3 regions of the Pseudoalteromonas carrageenovora IAM 12662 genome follow, and region 2 is predicted to be linked to each of the others. Evidence: predicted binding sites of a transcription regulator. Region 2 holds the regulator's gene; each other region holds the start of a gene.
What was found. Region 2 encodes sigma-54, which starts transcription at its own class of promoters, with help from an activator protein. Its sites were predicted from a motif close to GTTGGCACGNNNNTNGNNT; they were not measured.
Positions count from the first base shown of each region.

Region 1: ALFOR1_RS00085 (EF-hand domain-containing protein) is a predicted target of sigma-54. The motif match lies at 8,357-8,375, and genes of this name have one in related genera.
Region 3: ALFOR1_RS09450 (NarK family nitrate/nitrite MFS transporter) is a predicted target of sigma-54. The motif match lies at 3,897-3,915, and genes of this name have one in related genera.

Region 1 covers NZ_LT965928.1:19,745-29,983, reverse strand. Annotated here, with positions in the region: gene ALFOR1_RS00135 (DNA topoisomerase family protein) at 1-164, opposite strand, end outside; gene ALFOR1_RS00130 (DUF494 family protein) at 260-733, opposite strand; gene dprA (DNA-processing protein DprA) at 735-1,826, opposite strand; gene ALFOR1_RS00120 (LysM peptidoglycan-binding domain-containing protein) at 1,858-2,979, opposite strand; gene def (peptide deformylase) at 3,099-3,605, shown strand; gene fmt (methionyl-tRNA formyltransferase) at 3,627-4,580, shown strand; gene rsmB (16S rRNA (cytosine(967)-C(5))-methyltransferase RsmB) at 4,573-5,868, shown strand; gene trkA (Trk system potassium transporter TrkA) at 5,975-7,351, shown strand; gene ALFOR1_RS00095 (EF-hand domain-containing protein) at 7,417-7,632, opposite strand; gene ALFOR1_RS00090 (EF-hand domain-containing protein) at 7,709-7,921, opposite strand; gene ALFOR1_RS00085 (EF-hand domain-containing protein) at 8,064-8,276, opposite strand; gene ALFOR1_RS00080 (flagellar brake domain-containing protein) at 8,741-9,403, opposite strand; gene ALFOR1_RS00075 (TrkH family potassium uptake protein) at 9,433-10,239, opposite strand, start outside.
Region 2 covers NZ_LT965928.1:586,250-596,488, forward strand. Annotated here, with positions in the region: gene ALFOR1_RS02725 (bifunctional diguanylate cyclase/phosphodiesterase) at 1-462, shown strand, start outside; gene ALFOR1_RS02730 (YgiQ family radical SAM protein) at 569-2,740, shown strand; gene ALFOR1_RS02735 (protein disulfide oxidoreductase) at 2,809-3,351, opposite strand; gene mgtE (magnesium transporter) at 3,393-4,751, opposite strand; gene ALFOR1_RS02745 (HPr family phosphocarrier protein) at 4,869-5,141, opposite strand; gene rapZ (RNase adapter RapZ) at 5,184-6,029, opposite strand; gene ALFOR1_RS02755 (PTS sugar transporter subunit IIA) at 6,046-6,498, opposite strand; gene hpf (ribosome hibernation promoting factor) at 6,503-6,790, opposite strand; gene ALFOR1_RS02765 (RNA polymerase factor sigma-54) at 6,817-8,316, opposite strand; gene lptB (LPS export ABC transporter ATP-binding protein) at 8,386-9,111, opposite strand; gene lptA (lipopolysaccharide transport periplasmic protein LptA) at 9,108-9,653, opposite strand; gene lptC (LPS export ABC transporter periplasmic protein LptC) at 9,643-10,197, opposite strand; gene kdsC (3-deoxy-manno-octulosonate-8-phosphatase KdsC) at 10,194-10,239, opposite strand, start outside.
Region 3 covers NZ_LT965928.1:2,083,545-2,093,783, forward strand. Annotated here, with positions in the region: gene ALFOR1_RS09440 (alginate export family protein) at 1-571, opposite strand, end outside; gene ALFOR1_RS09445 (bifunctional protein-serine/threonine kinase/phosphatase) at 581-2,320, opposite strand; gene ALFOR1_RS09450 (NarK family nitrate/nitrite MFS transporter) at 2,330-3,799, opposite strand; gene ALFOR1_RS09455 (HesA/MoeB/ThiF family protein) at 4,088-4,846, shown strand; gene ALFOR1_RS09460 (ATP-binding cassette domain-containing protein) at 4,863-5,891, opposite strand; gene modB (molybdate ABC transporter permease subunit) at 5,893-6,570, opposite strand; gene modA (molybdate ABC transporter substrate-binding protein) at 6,557-7,309, opposite strand; gene moeA (molybdopterin molybdotransferase MoeA) at 7,356-8,573, shown strand; gene ALFOR1_RS09480 (hypothetical protein) at 8,647-10,239, opposite strand, start outside.

The DNA of each region.
Region 1 (10,239 bases), 570 kb from region 2:
AGAGGGCGAATAAAATCGCATTTAGGGTAACTAGCACAGCCTAAAAATGGACCCGACTTACTATTACGTATAACCAGTTCAGAACCGCACTGTGGGCATATTTCGTATTCTTTTTCTAAGGCGTGCTTATCCGCTGAGAAAAGCGAATGGTCGATTTTACTCATGCTGATCCTAAAGGTTAATGAATTTTCGCCTAATATACCCAAACCACTTAAAGATACAAGCTGTGCATATGCCTTTAAGTAGTTTGAGCGAGCTTTTAATGTAAAAGCTCGCTGGGTTCGTCAAAAATTAAATCTTCCATTTGTCCATACTCCTCTTCAGAGCCAGGTACATTAAAGAGCACCATGAGCACTACCCACTTTAAATCGTCTAATCCTATATATGGTTTATCTAGTGCTGATAGGCGGTCCATAACCATTTCTCGGGTTACACTATTAATAACGCCTATTTGCTCAACAAACATTAAAAAACCACGGCATTCAACATTAAGCATTTGGCATTCACTGTCGGTAAACACCCTTATGGCATGTTGAGGCTTAGTAATTAAGTAAGGCGACTCGTCGCTGTACTGTAAATCTGCAAGTTGCTCTAACCAATCTAACGCTTTAAATATTTCAGGTTTATTGAAACCAGCACGAAGTAATTCATCCGTTAGCTGATTTTGCTCAACATAAATATCGGCCTCGTTATGGATGTAGTTTTCAAAAAGATACATAAGAATATCAAACATATTACCCCCGGGTACTTAACTTTATGTAGCCATCTAACACTCGCTCAATCTGATCGTCTAACTCTAGATCAAGCAACCTAGCCAATACTTTATCTATAGGCCACTGAGCGCGGCGTACAATATCGTCAACGCTGGTTACCTCAAAACCAATACTATTTAATACCTCACAGTCTGACTCTTCGTTAACAGGTTCGTCTTTATTATATAGACCGCTTTGATAAGAAAAGCTCACTTCATCTAATATATCAGTTACGTTTTCAACTAGTTTTGCACCCTGCTTTATTAAAAAGTGACTTGCTTGCGCAAGCGGGTTTTTAATAGAACCCGGTACTGCAAACACCTCTTTATTTTGCTCAAGTGCATAACGTACAGTAATTAACGAGCCACTTTTAATTTCAGCCTCTACTATTAAAACCCCTAACGATAGCCCTGAAATAATACGGTTACGGCGAGGAAAGTTATGCGCATTAGCAGCCGTACCAGGTAAAAACTCACTGATCAGCAAACCATGCTCTAACACTTGGTCTGTTAATAATTTATGGCGCTTTGGGTAGTAAATATCAACCCCAGTACCTAACACTGCAATTGTTTTTCCACTTCCGGCTAAGGCTCCTTTGTGTGCTGCACCATCTATTCCTCGCGCCATACCAGAGGTTACCGTTATACCCGCAAGAGTAAGTTGATATGCAAATTCTGACGCTATTTCAAGCCCTGTCGGTGTGGCATTTCGACTACCGACAATCGCTATTTGCGGACTGGAAAGTAATGATGTGTCGCCTTTGCAAAACAAAAGTAATGGAGCACTGGCTATTTGCTTTAAATCGGTGGGGTAAAGCGCATCAAAAAAGCATATAACAGTTATATTGTTTTGCATTATTTGTTGCTGGTAATAATCAACTTGCTGCCAATTAGTACCAAGTAAATTACTGGCCTGATTTGCCGTTAAGCCAAGTTGCTGAAGCTCATTACTCGACAAATCAAATAACGAAACAAGGGAATGTGTTTGAGATAGTGCCAAAAGGGTTTTAATGCCCAACCCTTTACACATATAAAAGGCAAGCCAGTGGGCTAGCTTGCCAGATGATTGATCCATGCTCTCTCCTAGAGCACCGACTCGCTACTTCTTAATGAATAACTGCAATATCTCCAATGCGAATTGGGTGCTGATTTTTAGTTATTAATGCATAACTTACTTTGTCATACACTTTGAAAACAATAAGCTCTCCAACTTTTTCTTTAGGCATTGTCCACGTAGTATTTTCTTCATCAGACTCATCACCAAATAACTGACTAGCGTCAGATAGTAATTTTTCGAATTTACTCGAATCCTCAGGATAACGAGGACCACGAGGGCCATCAATAACTGTCGGAGACTGACGTTCTAAATCAAGCACATGCCCTGGCTCTATTAGTTGGTCGCGACCTAAGTTTAGCACTACAACATCCATTGTGCTGAATTCTCTTACTTGGCGCGGAGATGCAATAACATGACCCGATACTGCATTGTCTGGGCGATGAATATTAAAGTATGCAGGAAGTAATTGCCCTTGCATTGCTGGCATTAAAAAATCACCTTGCTGAATTTCACGTTTAACAGACTCAACACGTAATGATGAAGGTACTCCATTTTGCTCATCGCCCGTTCTAAATGCACGCGCCATACCCACATAAGAGGCACGCGTTGCGAGTACTTCACCGGTTTCTAAGTCGGTATAAGGTTCGCCTTCATGATAAATGGCATACGCTTTGTGTACTTTTAAGTCACCTTTAACATACAAAATATGGCCTAAGGTTTGTGTTTTAGTATTTTCGTTTGCACCTAAAACATAAGGCATATCTTTTATATCGTCACTATCAATTGCCTGCTCGTAACTGATGTAAGGTTTGATCATTTCAAGTGGTAAAGTAGTTATTGCATTAGTGCCTTTTGGTGTAATGCGCCCTTGAGGAGATAGTTTTCTATACGCTTTATTAATCACCAAACGTGGATTTCCATCAGCGTCATATATTAAAGCGAGCGCATCACCAGGGTAAATAAGGTGAGGGTTATCAATTTGTGGATTCATTTGCCAAAGTTCAGGCCACAGCCATGGCTCATCTAAATAAATGCCTGAAATATCCCAAAGTGTATCGCCTTTTTTTACAACATACTGTTTTGGTGCATCTTTTTTTATTTTAAGTACATCAGCAACTGCCGGAAAAGCAGCACTTAACGCAAGCATGATTGCAAGTAATGGAGATTTCATTGAGCTTCCTTGTATTGTTTTTTCATTATTATTGTCCAAAACCTGTTAAAGGGGAACGCTAATGGCTAAAATAAGAGCATACAATACCCTAAATTAAGCACAAGTGTAAAAAGGTAACTATGGCTAGGTTAGAAGTTTTAAGATTCCCAGATGAGCGTTTACGTACAGTAGCAAAAGACGTTGAACAAGTTGACGATACAGTACGCCAAATTGTTAAAGACATGCTAGAAACTATGTATGATGAAAATGGTATTGGCTTAGCAGCCTCGCAAGTAGATATTCATCAACGCATCGTGGTAATTGATGTATCTGAAGAGCGCGATGAGCCTTTAGTACTTATTAACCCACAAATTATCAAAAAAGACGGCTCTACCGTAAGCGAAGAAGGCTGTTTATCAGTACCTAACTCGTACGCAAAAGTAGACCGTGCAGAAACAGTAACTGTTGCAGCGCTTAACGAAAACGGTGAAGAGTTTGTATTAGATGCAGACGAATTACTGGCTATCTGTATTCAACACGAGCTTGATCACTTACAAGGTAAGCTATTTATTGATTACTTATCACCACTAAAACGCCAACGTATTCGTAAAAAGCTTGAAAAAGAAGCTAAATTTGCAGCACAGTAATAAGCACCTTAGGAAAACTCAGTGACCCAACCATTACGCATTATATTTGCCGGTACGCCGGATTTTGCCGCTCGTCATTTACAAGCGCTTATACAAAGCGAGCACCAAATAGTAGGTGTATACAGCCAACCTGACCGCCCTGCTGGCCGAGGTAAAAAATTAAAAGCCAGTGAAGTTAAAGCGCTAGCGCTTGAGCATAACTTACCGGTTTTTCAGCCACAGTCGTTAAAAAATGATGACGCATTAGTAGAGCTTAAAAACTTAAATGCCGACATTATGATTGTAGTGGCTTACGGGCTAATTTTACCAAAAGCAATATTAGAAGCTCCACGTTTAGGTTGTCTAAATGTGCATGGTTCTATATTACCGCGCTGGCGTGGTGCAGCACCTATTCAACGTGCAATTTGGGCGGGTGATGAGCAAACCGGCGTAACTATTATGCAAATGGATGAAGGGCTTGATACCGGCGACATGTTACATATTAGTCGCTGTGCAATTAATGCTGATGAAACCAGTGCCAGTTTATACACTAAACTGGCCGAGCTTGGCCCTGATGCGCTTATAGAAACCGTTAATAAATTAGCAAAAGGCGAGCTTAAAGCTGAACCTCAAAACGATGAGCAGGCTAACTACGCTAAAAAGCTATCTAAAGACGAAGCAAATATTGACTGGTCTATGGATGCAGCTCAAATAGAGCGAAATATTCGCTCTTTCAACCCTTGGCCTGTGTGCTTTACACAAATGGGTGAGCAAACGGTAAAAATTTATCAAGCGCAAGTAGTTGATCAAACAGGTAGTGCAGGCCAAGTTTTATCCAGCGATAAAACGGGTGTGGTTGTAGCGTGTGGCAAACATGCTATTTGCATTACGCAATTACAGCCGCAAGGCAAAAAGCCAATGGCAATTAGTGACTTTTTAAATGGTCGTAGTGATTGGGTAACCCCGGGTACAGTATTAGGCGAAAATAATGAGTAATGTTCCAAATGTACGCGCGCTTGCCGCAGAAACTTTATATAACGTCGTTGATAAAGGCGCATCGCTTAATCAAGAGCTTCCTTTTGCGAGCCAAGGCTTACCCCCAAAAGACAAAGCTTTACTGCAGCAAATTTGTTATGGCGTATTACGATACTTACCAAGCCTTGAAAACTATTGCCAACACTTAGTAGAGCAGCCGTTAAAAGGTAAGCGTAGAATATTTCAGTTTTTGTTATATGTAGGCATATACCAGCTACAGCACATGCGCGTGCCACCGCATGCCGCAATATCAGAAACCGTAAATGCACTCGCTCAAATGCGCGCACTGGGTTTAAAAGGCCTAATAAATGCTATTTTACGTAGCTTTCAACGCCAACAGAGCGAGCTTGAAGAAAAAGCGAAGCAAATACCGGTGTGTTTATACAACCATCCAAATTGGTTTATTAAACAAGTGCAAGCTGCATACCCAAATAGCTGGGAAGCATTGCTTGAAGAAAATCAGCAACAAGCCCCTATGTGGCTGCGTGTAAATCAAGCTCAATACAGCACGCAAGAATACAGCGAAATGTTAACGGCTAACGATATTGAACACACATTAAACCCAGAGTTTGTTGACGGTATTAAGCTAGCTAAGCCGCGTGATGTATTCTCGCTGCCAGAATTTGATGTAGGTGCATGTTCGGTGCAAGATGCAGCAGCACAACTTGCAGCACGCTTTTTAGAACCTAAAGCTGATGAATACATTTTAGATGCCTGTGCAGCGCCTGGTGGAAAAACATGTCACATATTAGAGCTTGCTGATGCTGAAGTATTAGCCCTAGATAGCGACTCAACTCGCCTTGAGCGTGTTAAGCAAAACCTTACGCGTATTGGCTTAGGTGCCGATTTACAATGTGGTGACGCTTCACAGCCTCATACTTGGTGGGATGAGCAACAGTTTGATCGTATATTATTAGATGTGCCATGTTCTGCAACTGGTGTTATACGCCGTCACCCAGATATAAAATGGTTACGCCGCGCATCAGACATCGAAGATCTAGCTAAACTGCAAAGTGATATAATCGATAGCATTTGGCCACTACTAAAACCAGGTGGCACACTGGTATACGCTACGTGTTCGGTACTCCCACAAGAAAACCAGCAACAAGTTGCTAAGTTTTTAGCTAATAATGACGATGTAGTACATATTCCATTGCACGAGAACGACACTGTTACTAACCCGGGTTTGCAATTACTACCGGGCGAAAGTGATGGATTTTATTACGCTAAGCTAGTTAAAAAAGCCTAATAACCGTACACTAAATAGTTAGCCATTTATGAGATATTAAATGGCTATTTTTTTAATTAAACGGTAATTAATCTCTTTTTAGGTTGATTACTAATACGGGTAAATAATGAAAATAATCATACTCGGAGCTGGGCAAGTTGGCGCTACGCTTGCTGAAAACTTAGTTGGCGAACAAAACGAAATTACGGTTGTAGATATAGACGGCAACCGTTTGCGTGAGCTTCAAGATAAGTACGACCTACAAGGGGTTATGGGCCACAGCGCGCACCCTGATGTATTACGCCGTGCTGGCGCTGAAGATGCCGATATGATTATAGCGGTAACCAGTTCAGATGAAGTGAACATGGTTGCTTGCCAAGTAGCGTACAGTATTTTTAATACCCCCACTAAAATTGCTCGAATACGTTCAGAGCAATATTTAAAATACCGCGAAAAACTTTTCCAAAATGACGATTTACCAATCGACCATTATATTGCCCCAGAAGCACTCGTTACCAAATATATTCGCCGCTTAATAGACTACCCTGGTGCATTACAAGTATTACAATTTGCCGATGGTATGCTCTCTTTAGTGGCTGTTAAAGCTTATTACGGTGGCTTATTAGTGGGTTATGCGCTTTCTGCTTTAAAAGAGCACATTCCTAATGTAGAAACTCGCGTTGCGGCTATTTACCGCCAAGGTAAAGCCATTAAACCCTTGGGTACTACAGTAATTGAAGCCGACGATGAAGTCTTTTTTATAGCCGCAACCAAGCATATTCGCGCGGTTATGAACGAGCTACAAAAGCTAGAACGCTCTTACAAAAAAATTATGATTGCTGGTGGCGGTAACATTGGTGCCGGCCTTGCCCGCTCGCTTGAAAAAAACCACAGTGTTAAATTAATTGAGCGCAGTAAAGAGCGCGCTGAGCAACTATCTGAAATGCTCGACAACACAGTGGTATTTTGTGGTGATGCATCAGATCAGGAACTGCTATCTGAAGAGCATATAGAGCAAGTTGACGTATTTATTGCCGTAACTAACGACGATGAAGCAAATATTATGTCGGCTATGCTTGCAAAACGAATGGGTGCACAAAAAACCATGGTACTTATTCAGCGTGGTGCATACGTTGATTTAGTACAAGGTGGGGAAATAGATATAGCCATATCGCCGCAACAGGCCACTATATCGGCATTGCTTACTCATGTACGCCGTGGTGATATTGTTAATGTTTACTCATTACGTAAAGGTGCAGCAGAAGCAATTGAAGCCGTCGCTCATGGCGACGAAAACACTTCAAAAGTTGTTGGCCGTGCCATTGCCGATATTAAACTTCCTGCTGGTACTACTATTGGCGCAATAGTACGTAACGACGATGTACTTATAGCCCACGACGATACAATTATCATGTCGGGCGACCATGTAATAATGTTTTTAATCGACAAAAAACACATTACCGTTGTAGAAAAGCTATTCCAAGTAAGTGCTATATTCTTATAATCACTTAGCATAAACGCAAAAAAGCCGCTGACTAAGGCGGCTTTAGTGGAGTATGAAGCGTGTGCTTACTGTACTTTTGCAAACTCTTCTTTTGAAAGCTCGCCGTTTCCATCTGCATCTAAATCATCAAAAATCTTTACTAATTGTGCATTTACTTGCGCTTCTTGCTTAGTGATTGCACCATCACCATCGGCATCAAATGAGGCAAAGTCTACTGCTGCGTAAGCTGCTGATGAAGATGCTAAAACTAAAACTGCAAGTGTTGTATTTAATGTTTTCATAATAATATTCCTAGTAAGATGGGAAGTCCTTTTCAAAGATCCCTAACTGTGAAAATGCTTAACCTTTATAGGTTAATTAGTAATTTGAGAACTCTTCTTTAGAAAGCTCACCACTACCGTCTGTATCTAGCTCAATAAATTCAGCCATTAAATCTGTATCTACTGCCGCTTCGCTTGGGCTGATAGTGCCACTGCCGTCGATATCTAAACTATCGAAATCTGATGCTGCAAATGCAGCTGAAGAAGATGCGATAGCAATAAGAGCAAGTGCTTTATTTAGATGTTTCATAGCGTATTCCTTCATATTCAATGTTTTATCAAAAAATTGGTTTGCTAAAATTAAAGTCAAATTCACTTCCTTGTTATCCTCTTTCGTAAGCTCCCTTGCCTGCTTAGGTTGTCTTTGGCAACTCAGGATAAATCACTTTAAATTAAGCTTTTGAAAACTCTTCTTTTGATAACTCACCATTTTGGTCAGTATCGAGCTCTGAAAACATGCTCATTAGCTTTGCATCTACCGATGCTTCTGCTTGGCTAATTGCGCCATTACCATCTACATCTAACGTATCGAAATCTGATGCTGCAAAAGCTGCTGATGAAGATGCAATAGCGATTAGTGCTAAAGTTTTATCAATGCTTTTCATAATATGTATCCTTCAAATTTATGTGTGTGCGATTAAGTCTTTCACTGTAAATCACGTTTTCGTTCAGTACACTTAGACTATTACAACTTAAATGCCAACATTTAAAAGTTTATATATATCAATGCATTAAGATAACACCTTCGTTTTTTGAAGATTTTAGCTGTGATTTTTGTTGCTATTTAGCAACGCGATTTATAATGAAGAAATTAAATTAAACAAAAACAGATAGTTACAATTAAGTAAAAAGCTACAGTTTTGAGTATTTAATAGAAATGAGGGGGCTTTCCTAGAAAATTTAAGTAAACTATAAGCTAAGTAGGTTTGCAGTGAAAATGATAATTCTATTTTCAACTAACTCAACAAACTGTTATTTAAGGAAATTATATTTATTTTTAAATTAAATGAAGAAGTATTTTTAAATTTTTACACAAAATACCTTTTTGTTGCAAAAAGGCGAAACGTTACTACTCTACAGCCATATCAAGTACTGATGGGTCGATAAAATGTTCTTTCATAAATGCTTTCATTTCATCTTCACTGGCTAATAACCTAATTCCGCAATTAACACCCGATGAGTGCTCTTTCACACTGCAAATCTCACCCTGAAAATCCTTACTATTGGTATCTAGTATTACAGTGCATTGCATGTTTTTTAAGTCTTCGTCTTGTTGATCGCCCCTAACATCAAACATAACACCAGTGAGTGAAATATCTTTGATGATGCCTTCAAGTACTCTGTCATCGCTCACTTTTAATTTAGCCGGTAATAAGGTAGGTATGCGTGCTTGAGAGCGCAGAGCAAAAAGCTGTACTTGCTTAGGGTAGTTAATAAAAATCAACCTAGCAGGATGAGAAGCCACCGACATTATTTGTTGTCGAAATGCAATAATCTGCCCGCCACTGCCCTCTATTAATGCTCTTACTATAACCATTACACCATCGCGTAAATAATCACTACTCGCAGGCAAGCGCTTTGAACTAGGGTAATTTAAAATAATAAATTTATTTTCGAGCAAGCCTACAAACTCGGTTTTAATGCGCTTACTGTCGGTGGGAGTGAGTATTTCTAAGTCAACCAAGCCACTCGTAATGAGTTGGTGTAATTTATTTAGATTTGACGCTGGCATACTCTACCCCTGAGTTAGTTTAATAGCGTTTAGCCGCGCCAAAAAGTAGGCGTAAATAATACTAATAACGTGAATATTTCTAACCGGCCAAATACCATAGCAATAGTTAGCAACCATTTTGCGCCATCGGTAATTGCACCATAGTGCGAGGCAACATCACCTAAACCTGGGCCTAAGTTATTTAAACATGCAGCAGTGGCAGAAAACGCCGTTATGTTATCCATACCAGTCCCCATAAGCGCCAGCATAATAATAATAAACACCAGTGCATATGCCGAGAAAAAGCCCCACACGGCCTCTACAACCTTATCTGGCAATGCTTTACGGCCGAGTTTAATAGAGCATATAGCGCGTGGGTGTACAAGCCTATTAAGTTCACGTACGCCCTGTAAGTAAAGTAAAAACACTCTTACTACTTTCATACCGCCACCGGTAGAGCCTGCACAGCCACCAATAAAGCTCGAAAATATAAGTAAAATAGGTAAAAACAGCGGCCAAGTAGAAAAGTTATCGGTAGCAAAGCCTGCTGTTGTACTCATAGATACCGCTTGAAACAAAGCTTGATCGAGGGTCTCGTCGCCATTGGCAAATATTTCGTTGGATGAAAGCACAGTAAAACAAATAACCACCAGCGCTAATTGAATACATAAAAACACCTTAAACTCAGGATCACGTATATATACTTGAATGTTTCTGCTCGCCACTGCGGCGTAATGCAAAGAGAAGTTGACGGCGGCAATAATTAAAAAGAACACGCAAATAAAGTTAATCATTGGGCTGTCAAAATGACCCATAGACGCATCGTAAGTAGAAAAACCACCTATCGCGACTGTAGA
Region 2 (10,239 bases):
GGTTACGCTCAAAATGTAAAAGCGACTTTAGAAAAGTATGGTGTTAAACCTAAAAATATTGAATTAGAAGTAACTGAAAGCGTAGTAATGGATGAACTTGATACTGTTGTAAATACATTAAGAGAGCTAAAAGAGCTGGGGATAGAAGTCGCTATTGATGATTTTGGCACTGGCTTTTCATCATTAAGTTATATACAAAGCTTACCATTGGATAGACTTAAAATAGACAGGGCATTTATTAAAGACTTACCTGATAAAGACACTGGTGCTATAGCGTCGTTAGTTATTTCATTAGGTGCAAAGTTAGGTTTAAAAACAATTGCTGAAGGCGTCGAAACACAGCAACAAGCTCAATTTTTAAAGGATTTAGGTTGTGATGAGGTACAGGGTTTTATGTACGCTAAACCTATGCCAGAGCACGAGCTTGTTGAGTTTATTAATAAACGAAATAATAAAATTTAATTAAATTAATAATTTATAGTTAAAGGCGCTGATACTTGTAATGTTGTATAAATACACAATGCTATGAGGTATAATTCGCGCCTTTTGTTATTCTACGGCCACATTTATGAGCACACTCAAAGCTAAGCGCGCCTTATTCTCTTACCCAAAATACTGGGCAGAGTGTTACGGCACTGCACCATTTTTACCAACATCACGCGAAGAAATGGATGCACTTGGCTGGGACAGCTGTGACGTAATAATCATCAGTGGCGATGCGTATGTCGATCACCCTAGTTTTGGTATGGCTGTAATTGGCCGAGTACTTGAAGCACAAGGCTTTAGGGTCGGTATTATTGCTCAACCAGACTGGAATTCAAAAGATGCCTTTATGGGGCTAGGTAAACCCAATTTATTTTTTGGTGTAACTGCCGGTAATATGGACTCGATGATCAACCGTTATACGGCTGAAAAACGTATGCGCCATGATGATGCCTACACCCCAGGAAATGTTGGTGGCAAACGCCCAGACCGAGCTGTAATGATTTACTCTCAGCGCCTACGAGAAGCCTACAAAGGTGTGCCTATTGTTATTGGTGGTATTGAAGCAAGCTTACGCCGTATTGCTCATTACGATTATTGGCAAGAAAAAGTACGTCGTAGTATTTTATTTGATGCCAAAGCAGACATACTTATTTACGGAAATGCTGAACGCCCATTAGTTGAAGTTGCTCACAGGATTGCTGCAGGTGAAACAATGGATACAATTCAAGATATTCGCGGTACAGCCGTTATTCGTAAAGAGCCTTTACCTGGTTGGCGTGGTAGTGATTCAACCGCAATCGATAAAATAGGTAAAATAGACCCTATTCCTAATCCATATGGGGCTGATGATGTTGGCTGTAGTAAGTCAGAGTTTAAACAAGCCGGAATTGATTTAAAAGCAGAAGCTGCAAAGCCAATAACTATTCAACCTGCTCGTCCTAAACCGTGGGAAAAAACATACGTAAAACTCCCTGCATTTGAGCAAGTGAGTGTTAATAAACCCCTATACGCTCATGCATCACGTATTTTGCATCAAGAAACAAACCCAGGTTGTGCCCGTGCGCTTTTTCAGCGCCATGGAGATCGCTCTATTTGGGTAAATCCGCCTGCTTATCCGCTTGAAACGCATGAAATGGATGATGTATTTGGTTTGCCGTATCAACGTATTCCGCACCCAAGTTATGGTGATGCTAAAATACCTGCTTACGACATGATTAAAACATCGGTTAATATTATGCGTGGCTGTTTTGGTGGTTGTTCGTTCTGCTCAATTACAGAGCACGAAGGGCGAATTATTCAAAGTCGCTCACAAGAATCAATAATTGAAGAAATTGAACAAATTAGAGATAAAGTACCAGGCTTTACTGGGGTTATCTCTGATTTAGGTGGGCCTACGGCTAACATGTATAAACTTCGATGCACGAGTAAAAAAGCAGAGAGTACGTGTCGTCGTTTATCGTGTGTTTATCCCGATATTTGTAAACACATGGATACTGACCACACACCAACAATCGATTTGTATAAAAAAGCCCGTGAAGTAAAAGGCATTAAGAAAATTTTAATCGCTTCGGGCGTACGTTACGACTTAGCTGTACGCGATCCTCGATACGTTAAAGAATTAGTAACGCATCATGTTGGCGGTTATTTAAAAATTGCACCTGAGCACACTGAAGACGGCCCTTTATCTAAAATGATGAAGCCGGGCATGGGCGCGTACGATCAATTTAAAGAATTATTTGATAAGTACTCAAAAGAAGCTGGTAAAAAACAGTATTTAATTCCGTACTTTATATCTGCTCACCCAGGGACAAAAGACGAAGACATGGTAAATATGGCTTTATGGCTTAAAACGAATGACTTTAAGCTAGACCAAGTGCAAAACTTTTACCCTTCACCAATGGCAAATGCGACGACTATCTATCACACTGAAATGAACTCGCTTCGTAACATCAAAAATAACGCTGAGGTGGTGCCTGTTCCTAAAGGGGCTCGCCAACGTCGATTACATAAAGCGATTTTGCGCTATCATGATGCATCAGGCTGGCCTATGATCCGTGAAGCATTGCGTAAAATGGGTAAAGCTAATTTAATAGGTAAAGGTCCTAATTGCTTAGTGCCAGAAGAAGGCCGAGATGAAAAAGCAGGTAAAGGCGGAAAAGGTCGTCCAGCTTTAACGCGCCATACCGGTTTTAGCCAATTTAAAAAGGCGAATACAAAACCCAAAGTGGGCGGTAATCGTCAGCGAGCAAGGTAATAGCCACGCAAGCATAAAATTTATAAGCTCTTTATTGTCAAATTAGCATGGGCAATAAAGAGTTTTTACTAAAAAGCGTCAGATAACCATAAGCGTAATTTAAGCGACCATAAAGGCTGGATGCCTGTAAGCCCTTGCGTCATTTTGCTATCTTTTAAAATAATGTAGGAAGGCGTTACTTGTCCTTGCCAATCGGCAAATATCTCACCATTTTGATCGTTTATTGTTGTAAAGGTGTAGCTTTTTTCATTGAGATAGCTATGAAGATCTTGATCCGAACCCGACTTTATCGCAATGGTCACTACCGAGTAACTATTGTCAGTTGCAAGCTCGTTTATAGCTTCAGAGGTAATACTACAAATAGGGCACCAAGTACCCCAAAAATAAATAAGCGTTGGTTTGCTTTGGCTAATTTTACTTAGGTTTATGGACTTGTCTTGGTAGTCTATTAACTGCAATTGCGGATTAGCTGGCATCACAGGTTGTCGCCACCAATTGATAGCCGTATAAATTATGGAAAATATAAAACCATACACCAACACACTCTTTAGTGTTGAAAGCCCTTTATGTTTGAGTGATTTTTTAGGTTTGCTTTTATTACTAGCTGCCATGAGAATACTTATTTAAATCACTTTTATAAAACGGTTTAAATTTATACCAGCAACCAGGTAGCAGTACCTAAAAAGGCAAATATACCAACAATATCTGTTACGGTCGTGAGCACAACACTGCCTGCTAATGCAGGGTCAATATTCATTTTTTTCAATATAATAGGAATACTTGCACCAGCCACACCCGCGACGACTAAGTTCATAAACATAGCAAAAGCGAGTACGCCACCAAGCATAAAATCCCACTGCCAAAGTGCTATTACACCAGCAATTAAAAGAGACCACAAAATACCGTTTAACGCGCCAATGGCAAGCTCTTTCATCATTAAGAAGCGTTGGTTTGTTTGATTTATATGACCTACAGCAATACCTCGAATAACGAGTGTTAAAGATTGACTGCCAGCAACGCCCCCCATAGAAGGCACAATACCGTTTAGCACCGCCAAAATAGGCAATACATCTAAAGTACCTTCGAAAAAGCTTGCTACAAAGGCTGCTGCAAGAGCGGTTAATAAGTTTACACCTAACCAAACTGAGCGTTTTTTTGAGCTTTTTAAAACGGGTGCAAAGGTATCTTCTTCGTCATCAAGGCCCGCTAAGCTCAAAAGGCTATGCTCAGCGTCTTCGCGTATTACATCAACAATGTCATCAATGGTTACACGGCCTAAAAGGTGTGCGTTATCATCAACTACCGGTGCAGATATCCAGTTATGACGCTCAAAAAGTTGTGCAACTTCACTTTCATCCATAGAGATTGGAATAGATTCACAATCTTCGTCCATTAAATCAAGAACGATTTTTTCTGGTGGGTTAGTGAGTAAGGTGCTGAGTGATAATGCACCTAAAAAACAGTTATGCTTATCAACTACATATAAGTCATCAGTGCCTTCAGGTAGCTCGCCTCTAAGTCTAATATAACGAAGCACTACATCAAGAGTAACATCAGGGCGAATGGTTACCGTATCGGTGTTCATTAACGCGCCAGCAGAGCGCTCTTGATATGATAGGGCTTGAGTTGCCCGCTCTCTGTCTTGAATATCCATTGCGCTAACAACGTCTTTATAGACGGTGTCAGGTAGGCTTCGTAGAACTTCACCTAAATCATCATGCCCCATGTCTTCAGTAGCGGCGGCAATGTGTTCAGGCTCCATTTGAGCAATAATGCCTAAACGTACATCTTCAGAGAGTTCTTCAAGAACGTCACCCTGTACGTCAGGGTCAACTAATTGCCAAAGTAAGCGACGGATTTTGTGAGGTGATGATTCTAGTAAAAGTGCGGTGTCACAAGGAGCTGTTTTTGCAAGCATGCGCCTAACTTGAACAAATTGACCACTATTGAGTGACTTGGTCACCTGTTTTAATTGTTGTAGTGGATAATCTTGTTCAAAAGCTTCAGGCATTGGCGTCCTTTATAAATTTTTATATTACTTTAGGGGAGGCGGTGAGTGTACAGACGCACTAACCTTATTTATAAGCTTAACCGGGTAAAATTTTTTATTACTAAAAGTTAAGCCTAATTATTCTTGTTCATTAAATCGTTGTGCTATTAGTTGTCCAACAGCATGTAAGGCTTGCTCAGAATCGGGGCCTTCACACACTACTTTAACTTCTTTACCTTGGCTGCTTTCTAGTAGCATTAATGCAAGTACGCTATCGCCAGCTGCTTCTTTATCATCTTGAAATAGTGTAATGGTGGCATCAAACTGCACGGCTAATTGCGCAAGTACAGTGGCAGCTCTGGCGTGTAAGCCAAGTTTGTTTTTTATTAAAAAAGCGTCTTCACAATGCATAAGTTACTCTATGTAAGCTGAACTGGTGATTATTCGGCTGTATTATTTTTCTTGTTCGCGGTGTCTAATTTTTACGTTAGGGTGTGTCATCGCAAAGCTCTCACCAATTGTTTGTGCTAAATACACCGAACGGTGTTGCCCGCCCGTACAGCCAATGGCAATCGTTAAGTAACTACGATTATTACGCTCTAGGTGTGGTAGCCATGTTTGTACAAATGTTTGAATTTGCCAAGTGAATTTTTGTACTATGCTGTGACTCGCTAAGTAATCTTTAACAGGTTGGTCTAAACCATTTAAAGGCTTAAGCTCTGGCTCCCAATGCGGATTTGGCAAAAATCGAGCATCAAATACGTAGTCAGCTTCTTTAGGAATACCGTGTTTAAAGCCAAACGATTCAAAGGTTACAATAAGTTGCTTATCTTTTTTACCGAGAATTTTTTCACGAATAGACTCAGCTAACTGATGAACACTTAAGTCGGTTGTATCGAGCATAAAATCTGCGCGGGTTACTAATACATCTAGCAGTTGTTTTTCTTTTTTTATCGCTAAATCAAGTGGTAACGAGTCAATAGAAAGCGGGTGTAATCGGCGTGTTTCAGAAAAGCGTTTGATCAGAGTTTGATCGTCACTATCTAAATAAAATAAAGTGGGATTTGCAAAGCCCGGGAGGTATTCAAGAATATCGTTAAACTCATCTTGCTCTTTAGGGATGTTACGCACATCTATGCTTACAGCAATTTTATCGTAGGTATCCGATACGCTTCGCACTAAAGAAGGCAGTAGGTTTACTGGAATGTTATCTACGCAATAATAACCTAAATCTTCTACAACGCGTAAAGCAACCGACTTCCCAGAACCAGAGCGGCCACTTATGATAATTAACTCCATTTATCACCCTTTTAAACTACGATTGATTAACAATAACTTGGTAAAGCTCAGCATCGGATTTTGCACAGCGTAACTGTTTACAAAATTCTTTGTCATTTAGTTTATCAGCTATGGTTGCGAGAGTCTTTAGGTGCTGTTGGTTATCACCATCTGGTACGATGAGTGCAACAAATATATCAACAGGGCGGTTATCAATCGCATCAAAATTTATGGCTGTCTCGCTTACAAGCACTATTGCTAATGGCTCTTCTGCGCCACTCATTCTTCCATGAGGAATTGCAATACCACGGCCTATGCCTGTGCTACCAAGCTTCTCTCTATTCATTAGAGCACACAAAATATCTTGCTGAGAAAGATAAGGAAGCTTTTCATGAGCGAGTTCGCTAATAAACTCTAAAATTCTTTTTTTGCTATTAAAAAGGACCGCAGCTTTGCTGCAGTCCTGGCATATAAGTGAGCTTAATTTCATCATATTAGTGTCGAGCAAGCTTCTCTTTGTGTTTAATAACTTGACGATCGAGCTTGTCAATCAACGAGTCTATGGCAGCATACATGTCTTGATGTTCGGTAGATGCAAATAACTCTGCACCACTTACATGGATTGTAGCTTCAGCTTTTTGGTTAAGTTTTTCTACATCGAGAATGACATGAACATTGTTTATATGATCAGAATGCCTTTCTAGCTTTGCAAATTTATTATTTACGTAGTCTCTTAATGAATCAGTAACATCTACATGACGACCAGTTAAGTTTAGTTGCATAAGCGTTTTCCTCTTTGTTTTGCGTCTTATATCAAACTCTTTCGTTGATTAGACGGTGGAATAGCCAGAGATTCGCGGTATTTTGCGATTGTGCGTCTAGCTACTTTAATTCCTTGCTCAGCCAATATATCCGCAATTTTACTATCACTCAATGGTTTTGCTGAGTTTTCTGCGGCAATCAGTTTTTTAATCAAAGCGCGTATTGCTGTAGATGAACACTCACCACCATTTTCGGTGCTTACGTGGCTTGAGAAAAAGTATTTAAGCTCAAATATACCACGTGGCGTGTGCATATACTTTTGAGTAGTTACACGCGAAATAGTCGACTCGTGCATCTCTACCATTTCAGCAACATCGTTTAAAACCATAGGTTTCATGGCTTCTGGACCGTGTTCAAAAAAGCCCTGTTGTTGCTTAACAATACAATTAGTTACTTTTAGTAGTGTGTCGTTTCTACTCTCTAGGCTCTTTATAAACCATTTAGCTTCTTGTAAATGAGAGCGAATAAATTGACTATCACCACTAGATTTAACTGTTCGTGACATAGCTGCATATTGGCTATTAACACGTATCTTAGGCATGCTATCTGGGTTTAGCTCAACTACCCAACGGCCTTTTATTTTTTTAACTGATACATCGGGGATCACATACTCTGATTCTTCCCTTACAATAGTATCTGCTGGCTTAGGGTTTAGAGTGTGAATTAACGTCATTACTTCTTTAAGCTCGTCTTCTTTGAGCTTAGTTTTCTTCATTAATGTACGATAGTCGCGAGCCGCTAATAGATCAATATGATCGGTTAAAATCATCTTTGTTTCATTGATAAAAGGCGTATCTTTATCAAACTGATTTAGCTGAATACACAAACACTCTTGTAAGCTACGAGCTGCTATACCCACCGGATCAAACAACTGAATACGTTTTAAAACGGCTTCTATTTCATCAAGTTCAACTTCGCCCTCGTCGTCGTTCTCTTGATTAAAGCTTTCTAAAATATCTTCACAGCTTAGCGTTAATATACCTGAGTCATCGACTGCTTCAACAATCGCTATTGCAATTGCTTCATCAGTAGGGCTAAACGGCGTGAGCTGTAATTGCCACATTAGGTATTCGTGAAGAGTTTCGGTTGAAGCACCTTGGTAAATAGACTCATCTTCTGGCATAGGGCCTGATGATGAAGCAGGAGCTGCGCTCATGTACTCATCCCAGCTTACATCCATAGCCATTTCGTCACTTACTGTGTCTTTAGTAAGTGCTTCACCACTGTCTTGCTCGTACTCGCTTGGTTTTTCGTCGGCATTAGCACTTACGGTTAATTCATCGTTATCTGCTTTTTGCTCGTTTTTGCCAGCTGATTCTTCCGTGTAATCTTGTTCATCTACTTCTAGAAGCGGATTGCTATCAAGCGCTTCTTGTATTTCTTGCTGGAGATCCAATGTACTGAGTTGCAACAAACGAATTGCTTGTTGCAGTTGTGGAGTCATTGTAAGTTGCTGGCCCATGCGCAGCTGTAATGATTGCCTCATGTATCTCTAACAATCCTTTTATGTTGTTATAATTAATACTAGCAGATGCTTAAAGACATGGCGTAAATGTTACAGCCTAAATTGCTCGCCTAAATAAACATCGCGTACCGTTTTATCATTTAATACGTGCTCTGGTGTACCAGAAGCGATTAACTCTCCATGAGAAACAATGTAGGCTTTTTCACAAACATCAAGGGTTTCTCTTACGTTATGATCGGTAATTAATACACCAATCCCACGATTTTTAAGATGTTCTATTATTTTCTTTATATCTAACACCGATATAGGGTCTACACCTGCAAAGGGTTCGTCGAGCAATATAAATTTAGGATTAGCAGCTAGTGCGCGTGCAATTTCTACGCGGCGTCGCTCACCACCCGATAAAGCCATACCTTGGCTGTCTCGAATATGTTGAATACTAAATTCATCTAACAAGTTGTTAAGCGTATCTTCTCTTGCTTTTTTGTTAAGCTCTTTCCGCGTTTCTAAAATAGCCATTAAATTTTGATAAACGGTAAGTTTTCTAAAAATTGATGACTCTTGTGGTAAGTAGCCTATGCCTAATCTAGCACGACTATGCATAGGTAAAAGAGTAATATCGTTCTCATCAATAGAAATTTTGCCTTTATCACTCGGTACAAGGCCCACTATCATATAAAATGTAGTGGTTTTACCTGCGCCGTTAGGCCCAAGCAATCCAACAATACTGCCAGCTTTGACTTCTAGACCAACATTTTTTACTACTTCACGGCCTTTATAGCTTTTTGCTAATAGCTCTGCTTTTAATGTACTCATGGCTGGCCTTTGTCACTTTTTTTTACTTTTTTAGGCTCAACAGGCACTAAAATAGTGTGAACGCGATCGGTAGAGTTTTCATCTTTTTCGGCGCTAATTAATTGCTGTTGCATGTCGTATGTAATACTTTTTGCATTGATTTTTTGCCCCGCTTGAGCGACCTCAGCATCGCCAACTAGCGTTAAAAATCGCTTAGCAACATCGTAGCGTACTTCGTTTGCACTGGCGCTCATTACTGTGCCGTCAGCTTGTTTTTCTTCAAAATAAGCTGGGCTACCTGTTGCTATTAGTAATTGCTTGTTATCACCTAAATCTTCGCGTTTGTGTACTTCTAATCGGTCAGCTGTAATACGACGATTACCGTGAATAATCTCTACGTTTTTTTCAAAAATCCCTACATTAGCTTTTAACTGGCCTTCTTGTTTGTCAGCGCTAATTGAAATTTGATTGGCAGCAGGAGAAGCTTCTTGTTCTGCTGCATAGCCATTAAAAGCAAGTAGAAGAGTTGGAATTATAAGTATTTTAGAAATTTTATTGGTCATAGTATATGGTTCGCGTATGGTTAATTAGTTTAATCACTTCAGTTTTTAAGTCGGCTTCAAGGCCTTTACCGGTGATTTTTAAATTGGGTCCAGTGATGACAACAGGTTGCTCCGAGCGCATTGTTAATAGTTCTATATCAACCTGAATATTATCAGCGTTGATTTTGTCTATCATGGCGTTATCGGTTAAGTTTTTGGCAACTACATTACCTTCTAATATCAACTGTTTGTCTTCGTATAATGTTGCTTCGTCAGCGTTTATTTGCCACGTTTGCTTTTCGTTATATAAAGTAAATATAGGCTTTTCAAAAAATGTAAAACCTAGCTGCTGGTATAGCTCCATTTTAGCCGCTGTTACTTTGTGGCTAATTTTACCCTGTTCATCATAAGCTGTTTGCTTAAGTTCTATGGCGATGTAATCAGGCTTAGCAATCACTTCAGGTTCTGCCTGAGGAGCTGTATTTGTTTGGGTAAAATAAGGGTACCAAAGCCAAACCATACAGCTAATGAATAAAATGCTAAGTATTATGCGCGCCGCATTCATGAACTAGTGCCTTGTGTGGTAAGTGCCTTACCATTTTCAAGC
Region 3 (10,239 bases), 1.5 Mb from region 2:
TAAAACTTGCATTGATTAGGTGATCTGATGAATCAATATCTTTGCTATCAGCAAATATACGGTTGCGCTTGCTTATGTAGCTATAGTGCAAGTTAATATCATTAAACGTGTAATTTACTGTTGCAGCATCAAAAGTCTGTCTGTCTTGCCTAAAGCCAACGTGGCCCACAAACCGCTGCCCATCAAGCGCTATTACTTGCCTACCCACTTTAATTGATAAAGCATCTTTTGCGTATTTTATAAAACCTTGATCTACTTCTGTGGTTTCTGGGTCGGCTATTACTGAGTAATTAGTATTTTTACCCAGTGTATTGTTGTAATCGTCTACACCTAACAAGCTTCGGCTGTCTTCAACTTCAATAAGTGCAGAAAAACCATTCACTTCATCTGTTTTATGAGTAAGGCGTGTACGCAGCGTTAAGCTACTTGCATCTTTTAACGCGTTATCTTGCTCTGCGCTTTCAAAACGCAGTCTAAAGTTAAGATCGGTTTGCGCCGCTTGACTTATTGAAGGCGCAGTTAAGCTACCCAGTATAAAAATAATAGGTAAGTTTTTTTTATGATTGAACATGTTTATCTCTTAATTTTTAATTATGAGTACACACACCAAGGCTATAAACAAACACAACGAAATACTTTTCCAGACTAAAACCGGATCGCGTTTCATTATTGAGTCTTTCGGGGCGGTACTTTTTAAATGTGGATTAGGTTTATTGATATCACTTATAAATTCAGAAAATGCGTGGTATCTGAATTCAGGTTTGGGAGCCAATGCTTTCATTAAAGCCTGATCTAACCAAAACGGGATATCTGCTCTGTGTTTACGAATACTTGTGTATTGCCAGTGAGTGTAATCTTTTAGTACGTGATTATGAGCGAGTGGTTGATACGGCAATTTTGAACATAATAATTCATACGCAACAACGCCTAGCGAAAATAAATCACTCTTAAAATCGGCGTGCATAGTAATAAGCGTCTCTGGTGCGGTATAATCTACCGTACCTTGCGGGCAATCATCAGCAATTTGCTTTACCGACTCATCCATAGCCGCAACACTTACAGTGCCGTAATCGATTAATGTTACTTTGCCGTGAGCGTCTATCATCACGTTATCGAGTTTTAAATCGCGATGCACCATATCCAAACGCTGAAACGCTCTAAGTGCTTGTACTATTTGTTCAATAATACTACGCACTTGGGTAATTTCTGGATGCGGCACATCATGCTTCCAATCACTCAATGTTTGCCCGTCCATGTATTCGCAAATATGATATAAAAATCGGCTTTGCGATTGCGTATTTAAAACCTTCATTACATTGGGATGATTAATACGCTGCCCTACCCAGCCTTCTCTTATAAAGCCTTGGAGGTAATGCACATCGTCTTCAAAATTTACCGAAGGCGCTTTTAATACAACAGGAGGCGTATCGGGTGTTTGTTGCACTAAATAAATATGCGAGCGGCTACTAGCGTGTAATTCACGGATAACAGTAAAGTCATCAATTTTTTGGCCAACCTTTAACGGTGGCGGAATTTTTCGCCTAGTTAAAGAGTGATATAACTCGTCTAAATTTTGTTTTGCAATACTATTCACTTTTACAAGTAAGCAGCTTACGTTGTCGTCACTGCCTCTTGCTATGGCAAGCTCTGTCACTGCTTTAGCTGCGTGTTCTAAATTAGTATGCTCATCAATTAGCTTTTGTATATCACTGTTTGGCAACACATCGTGTACACCATCGCAGGTAAGTATATAAATATCATCAGCTTTTAAATCAACTTCGTATACATCAATTTCTTGATGAAGCTGCGCGCCTAAAGCTCGCGTTAGGGTATCGTTTACTTTATGGTCGCGTGTTATCGCCTCCATACTTTTTGCACGTAAACGCGTAATTCGGGTATCACCTAAATGAAAAATATAACCCGTGGCCGATTTTAAAATAAGCGCTGTAAACGTGGTCATCCAATCTGCTTGGCGTTGGCCGAGGTGATTATAGTTAACCGATTGCGAATACAGCCACTGATTTAAACTGGCCAATACCTTAGATACCGACTTTTTAACGGCCCAACTTGGCGGTGTATTTAAATACTCATTTATAAAGTGCGTTACCGATAACTGTGAAGCTTGTTTAGCATTTTTTGCTGATGAACACCCATCGGCCAAGCAGGCAATAACCCCTTTTGACTCTTTTTCTTGCGCTTGAGTATTAAGAGCAGCAAACGCATCTTGGTTTTCGGTTTTTATACCTTTGCTACTGTGCCCACCAAACTCAACGTTAAGTTCGTTTGTAAGTGCGCTGGCTTTTTGGGTTTCATCAAACATAAGTATGCCTTAAGTCACAGAAATAAGTTCAACGGTGCCATCTTCGTTTACTTCAGTGATGTGGCCATCAGGTTCTTTCATGAAAAATAATGCACCTAAACCTAACAATGCACTGGCAGCGATAATCATAAAGAATGTTTGGTAATCAACTAATGAGAGCGCCGTTAAATATACAACAGCCCCTACATTACCGTAAGCTCCCGTCATACCTGCAATTTGCCCAGTTAAACGGCGTTTAATAAGTGGCACAGCGGCAAATACAGCCCCTTCCCCTGCTTGCACAAAAAACGAACACGCCATGGCAGCTGCAACTGCAAGCCAAAGCGGCCAGCTAGCGTCAACTAAGCCCATAACAAAATAACCTACAGCTAAGCCTGTGGTAAGTACAATAAGCGTTTTACGACGACCCATTCTATCTGAGATCCAACCACCACCAGGGCGAGAGGCTAAGTTCATAAATGCATAGGCTGAGGCAAGTAAGCCTGCGTACACCATATCAAGGCCAAATACTTCCATAAAAAATAATGGCAGCATAGATACAACGGCAAGCTCTGAGCCAAATGTTGTAAAATAAAGAATATTTAAAACAGCAACTTGCTTAAAGTCGTAACGGTGTGATTCTGGAACAGGTTGCTTAAAAATATGACCGTTAATATCAAACGTTTTATACACTTCGTAAATATAAAGCAGCACTAAAAACGCGTATGTACCAACTACAAAATTTTCAGAAAGTAAATTTGCGCCAGTAGGAGAAAGCTTCCAGGTAAGTAGCGCTAATGCACCGTACATAGGTAGTTTCATTATAAGCAGTAGTACAAAGTCGCCTTTACTGGTTACTTCCATTGCCCCTACTTTTTTAGGCTTAAAGTATGTACCGCCTTTAGGCGTATCAGTTACGTTTATGTACCAAATAATACCAAATATTACACTTAGTACGCCTGTTACACCGACCGCATAACGCCAGCCATCTTCGCCACCAAACATAAGCGCTAATATTGGTAGTAGCATAGCGGCGGCTGCAGAGCCAAAGTTACCCCAGCCTCCGTAAATACCTTCGGCTGTACCTAACTCGTTTGCCGGGAACCACTCGCTCACCATACGAATACCAACAACAAAACCCGCACCAATAAAGCCAAGTGCAAAGCGGGCGATAGCTGCTTGCTCAAACGTTGTTGCAAGGGCAAACATAAAACACGGAATACTACACACAATAAGTAGTGCTGCGTACACAATACGTGGACCAAATTTATCGGTAAGCATACCAACCACGACACGAGCAGGAATAGTTAAGGCAACATTTAATATAAGCAGTGTTTTAACTTGAGCCATAGTAATGCCAAGCGAACCTGCAATAGCACCCAATAATGGCGCATGGTTAAACCATACAAAAAATGAGATAAAAAACACCATCCAGCTTAAGTGAAGTATTTTCATTTTTCCGCTAAACGATATGAGATTAAACCCAGTACTCGGTTGCATGTTATTTTTTCCTTGTAACGATTATTGTTTTAAATAGTACATACTACTTTGGTAGCATTTATACTGTGCGAATTGTTAAATTAACATTAACCATAGTCAGCAATTACTAAGCCAACAATTAATAAATAACAAATTCAGTAAGTTACAATTTTCGCTATTGATAATAATTTCGCTTTGCACTATTTAAGTAGCAGCGATGGGCGTTAACAGTGCAAAGATTTTTAAAGCTTTACTTGCTCTAGGTTTTAACTACTTGGTATTGTTACAAAAAAATTTGAGCGCACATTTATGCAAAAACCGCCATTAACGTATCAACAGCAATTACGTTATTCTCGCCACATTATGCTTGTACAACTTGATATAGATAGACAAGAAAAACTATGGCAATCTCATGCGCTTATAGTAGGTTTAGGTGGCTTAGGCTGCCCGGTTGCACAGTACTTAGCTGCCTCAGGTGTGGGAACATTAACGCTTGTAGATAACGATCTGGTCGATGCTACAAACTTGCAAAGGCAGGTGCTTTACAAACAAACAGATGTGGGAAGCTTAAAAACACACGCCGCTAAAGCGCAGTTAACTAGCTTAAATGATGAAATAGATATTCATACAATCGATGCATTTTTAGATGAGCAGTCAAAGCTTGACGAGCTATTAAGTAATATTGATATAGTCATTGATTGCTCTGATAACTTGCCTACACGTAATTTACTCAATAGCGCCTGTTATAAGGCTAAAATACCGCTAGTTTCAGGCTCTGCAATTAGAATGGAAGGCCAAGTTGCCTGCTTTACCATGAAACAACATAGCCATTGCTACGAGTGCTTATCACAGTTTTTTAATGAACAAACACAAAGCTGCTCTGAATCTGGCGTGCTCTCCCCTATTGTTGGGCTAATTGGCAGTATTCAGGCAACTGAGGCACTAAAAATACTTGCGGGTTTACCAAGCGGCTTAAGTGAACATTTATTGCTGGTGGATGGGCTCAGCATGGAGTTTAACCGCTTTAAAATTCCTAAAAATAGCCAGTGTCCCACCTGTAGTAAGTAACTCGTGTTTTAATTTTTTACTCTAGGTTATGAATAGCGGCGTAAAGTGTATCGCCCTCTTTGTAATTACTTTGATCCCATACTCTTGCTGAAAGTAAGCAATACAATGTTTGCCCATCAACATTAAGTGTAAGCTGCCAATTGCTATCAATCATTTCAGCATTAATAAGTATACAAACCAATATGTTACTATGCTCTGTGAGTATTGGTTTTATAGCACTAATTGATATTTGTTCGCTTTCAATAATTAGCTTGCCGCCCTGCTCAACTGCGCTTGGGGATACAAATAACTGCTGCTCACTTTGTTTTATTAGAAGGTGATAAACAGCGTATTTTTCATCAAATTTAATAATGCCATAATTAAGTAAGCTCAGTGGTGTTTGCTTATTATTAGCATAAATAGCCTTGGCAACTAACGCACTTGTTCCTTGGTTTATCACCTTACCTTTTTCAAGCTGAATTAGGGTATCGCAGCAAAACAGTAGCTCCTTTAATGAGTGGCTCACTATTATAAATTTAATATTAAATTTAGCTGCTAACTCACTTAATGTTGTTAGTGTTTTAAAACGAAGTGGCCAGTCGAGCGCACTAAACGGCTCATCTAAAATTATAAGTTTTTGACCTGCTAACATTGTGCGTGCAAACACCACTCGTTGACGCTCCCCGCCCGATAAACTTTGTACGTTGCGTTTAAGGAGTGGTTGTAACTCAAGAGCTGTAATCACTTCTTGCTCAGATATGTTAGTTTCCCTATTAGCGCAGTGCTTTTGAGTAAAAGCTAAATTGCCGGCAACATCTAAATGAGGAAATAACGGACAAGATTGCACTTGCAGTGTTACCCCGCGTTTATCACTAGGTAAATGATGCACAGGTTGATTATTAATATAAATACTTTGCTTGCCTTCAAGACCACTAATACAACGCAGCAATGTAGACTTACCTGATCCGGACGGACCAAAAACACCTGCAATATTAAACGACTCTAATTGCAAGTTTATATCTAAATCAAAGTTATTAAGTGCTTTAAATAGGGTTAATTTAATCATGTTATTGTTTAACCCCAACTATGCTTTTATTAAACTTAAATAACAGCACCAAACACGCAAATGAAATAGCCAATAAAATAAGAGAGAGCTGATGCGCAGCCGCATAATTTAACGATTCAACATGGTCGTACAAAGCAATTGAAACAACTTGTGTTTGCCCTTGAATATTACCGCCAATCATTAATACCAAACCAAATTCACCGAGTGTATGAGCAAACCCCAAGGCAAACGCACTACCAATACTAGGCTTTAGTAATGGTAAAATTAAATACACAAAACGCTTAAAATGACTAAGCCCAAGCGCTATTGCAGCCTCGTTATAGGTTTGATTTATTTGTTTAAAACCTGCAACCAAAGACTGCATTACAAACGGCAATGAATAAAAAAGAGAACCAATAACCACACCTTGAAAACTAAACGCAAGCTGGGTACCCGTTAACCAAAACCAAAACTGCCCAAAAGCATGCGTTGGCGAAAAAAGAACCAATAAGTAAAAACCTAATAAAGTGGGCGGTAATACTAAAGGCATAGCAATTAATGCCTCTAAAAAAGGTTTAAATTTACCTTTGTAGCCTGCTAATTTATAAGCAACCGGAATGCAGAAAACGAGTAGTAATATAGCGGTTATAAAGGCCAGTTTTATTGTTAACCACAGCGCAGTTAAATCACTTTGAAGCATTGCTGTCCTTTGATCTGTATCCTAATTTAATAAGCTTAAGTTGAGTGCTACTTGTCATTAAAAACTCCATAAGCTTTTTTGCACTCGCCATTTTTTTTGTCGATTTTATAATAACGCCTTGTTGGATAATATCGGGGTATTCACTCGCCTCTAGCACTTTATAATCTAAATACTTGGGGTTTTGTGTATTGCTATACGCAGCTTTTAACGTAGACACCGCCACCAGCCCAATTGACACATTGCCACTTTGAACAAACTGAAAGGCCTGCGTAATGTTATTACCGTATACGTAACTTATTGGCTTTTTAAAGTTAGCATTAGCATAAAACTGCGATGCCCGACCATAAGGTGAAAAACGAGGGTTAGCAATGGCTACTTTATCATTTACTTTATTAGCATTGGGCTGCCACAATGCAAGCTCACCTAATGCGTAGGTAACTAAGCTACTTTGACTAGCAAACCCTTGTTTTACTAATGCTTGCGGGCGGAGATCATCAGCTGATAAAAACACATCAAACGGCGCACCATGTACAATCTGAGAATATAAAATCCCGCTTGAAGCCGCTGATATTTTTACTTGTACGCCGGGTAAAGGAGATTCTTGCAGTAAAGTTTGTAAGACAGTTTTAAAGTTACTTGCTACTGCGACATGCAATGTTTCTTTTGCACTTAACGTGCTTGAGAACACGCAAAATACAAACAAAAAATAACCCAGCCATGTATTGTAAAGCTTTGACATTATAAGTATTGTTTTAAAAATAAAATGATTTAAGTAAGCAATATATATGAACGATGTTTGCAATGCACCCGGTTTATTACCAATAGAAACGGCAATTCAAAACATACTAAGCTCTATCAATGCAATTTCGCACAATGAAACCATCTCCATAATGCAAAGTGTTGGCCGGGTTTTAGCCAATGATGTTAAATCTAATATTAATGTGCCTGCTCACAATAACTCTGCTATGGATGGCTATGCTGTTTGTATTTCAGATAAAAGCTTAACCTATACTCAAGTAGGGAGCGTATTTGCAGGGCAAACATTTGAAGGCACACTCACTCCCGGACAGTGCGTAAGAATAATGACGGGAGCAGCCATTGCACCGGGTGCTAATGGCGTTGTAATGCAAGAAAACGCATCGGTTAATGGTGATCAAATCACATTTACTGCGCAGCCTGCCGTTGATGAAAATATTCGTTTTGCCGGTGAAGACATTGCAATAAATGACGTTATTTTAAATGCAGGCGATAAACTTAAAGCCGTTGATGTAGGCTTACTCGCCTCTTTAGGTATTGCCGACATAAATGTCACTCGCAAATTAAAAGTCGCCGTGTTTTCTACAGGTGATGAGCTAATTGAGCCTGGACAGCCCCTTAAAAAAGGCGCTATTTATGAAAGTAACCGTGCCGTAATAATTAGTGCATTACAGCAACAAAACGTAGATGTGCTTGATTTAGGTATCATCAGCGATGATAAAGCGCTCATTACTCAAGCTTTTTTAAGTGCAGATGAAAAAGCAGATGCTGTAATAAGTTCAGGTGGTGTATCGGTTGGTGAAGCTGACTTTACTAAAGAAGTATTAAATGAAATTGGTAATATCCATTTTTGGAAAATAGCCATGAAGCCAGGTAAACCCTTTGCTTTTGGTAAGTTACCCAACAGTTACTTTTTTGGCTTACCAGGTAACCCCGTATCAGCCGCAGTAACGTTTAATCAACTAGTAGAACCTGCACTACAAAAGCTCTCTGGACTTGGGCAAGTAGCCCCTAAAATGCGTTTTAATGCTATTACAACATCAGTTGTTAAAAAACGCCCTGGCAGAGCCGACTTTCAACGCGCTACAGCTTCAACAAATGAGCAAGGTGACTTGCTTGTAACGCCATTTAATAAACAAGGCTCAGGCGTACTTTCGTCACTCAGTAGAGCAAATTACTTAATTGTAGTACCCGCACAAAGCGGTAGCATTGCAAAAGGTGAAACGGTAAGTATTGAGTTTTTGTAAAAACACCTTTTCAATAAACGAAAAGCCCAACTAGTGTTGGGCTTTATGTTTATAAGTTATCTCTAAAAACTATTTAAAATAATGATTCGAAATCACCGTTAGAAAATAATACACCTGGGATGCCTCTCACAGCAGTAACTTCAGCAATTTTAGTATCACCAAAATATAGACCTCCACTGTAGTTACGACCTTTTTGTTTTACATCTAACCAGCGACCATTTTCACCTTTAGCAATAAGATTAAGGTTGCCACTTACATCTCTTATACGAAGATCTAAAGCTCTATTTTGTACACTCACAAAAATATCTGTTGAAGTAAGCTCTGATAAGTTTGCGGCTTCACCTACATAAGCAAATTTAAAATCACTTGCACCACTTAAAGGAAAATCTAGCTCGAAGGTAAATGCTAAATCGTCATTTTCTTCACCTATAAACGGTGAAGCTTCTACAGCCGTAATATGAAAATCTGTATTTTGAATACTGCTTTGGTAATTACCAACAAAATCAAACGTTGATAATGTGTTTGATACTTCACCAAATGAGTTTACAAAGCGCTCTAAACTTAGCGATAAATCACCATCAAGCTGACCCGCAGCTTTAGTTATAATGACATTAGAAGTTAACTGAGCAATTCCTGTCTCGGCATCTGGGTTTAACTCGTTAACTTCGTCAATTCCATCAAACTGTATCAGTAACTCGCTAACGTCAACGCTAAGTACCGTTGCACCATTTGTAATTGAAGCAGTCATTACGCCTTCAATTTTATCACCTAGTACGCCGCTCACACGAAATGTCGGAATAGATAAATCTATAGAAATAGGTAAATCATCATATGTACCGGTTATAGCCCAAGTATAAGGCGATTTACTATAGTCTATATCTAGATCTCGAAGTTTATATTGCCCTGCTGGTGTCGAATCGTCTGCTAATGGCGAATAATTAGTAATAACTTCGTTTAGTGAATTAATCAGTGCATCAAGCGTTTGTTGAGTATCTTCATCAAAAGCGCCCTCAAGCTCTTCAAATTTAGAATCAAGCTCATCTGAGTAACTTTTTTCTTGAAGCCTTGCAACACCTATAATATTACGAGTATCAACAAGTAATTCTCTTGAATCTAAACTTTGCGTAACTTGTGTTCGTACTTGCCAATTAGAGTAGGTAGTTACACTTGCTATCGTTTGTTTCACTTCACCGGCAACGTTTTGTAATAACGCATTACCTTGATCACTAAATAAATTATCAGTAACGTATTGCGCTGCCAACTCGCTATAATCCTGCCATGCTTGCTGATCTTCTTGCTTGGTAGCAAAGTCAGTAAATGCATTATCAACACTAAAGCTTGCATCTGTAGCACCCGCAATTATTGCAGCGTAAGTAAATGCATTAGTTACCATTTCAGCTTCAACACTTGCACTTAAATTACTGTGTGTTAGATGATAAAAAGGAGTTGCTGCTAAACTTGCTGCAACAGCACTATAGCCTTGATCAGAAATCACTTTACTAAGCGGCGATAAATAAACTGTATTTTGACCCGGTGCACTAAAAGCGCTCGCTTTGTAGTTTAAAGTGACAGCTGTTGGCTCTTGATAATCAATCAAACGGTTTTCGTTTAAATCGTTAATATCTCCACGAACCGTTCTACCACAACCTGTAAAACGAGGGCATGT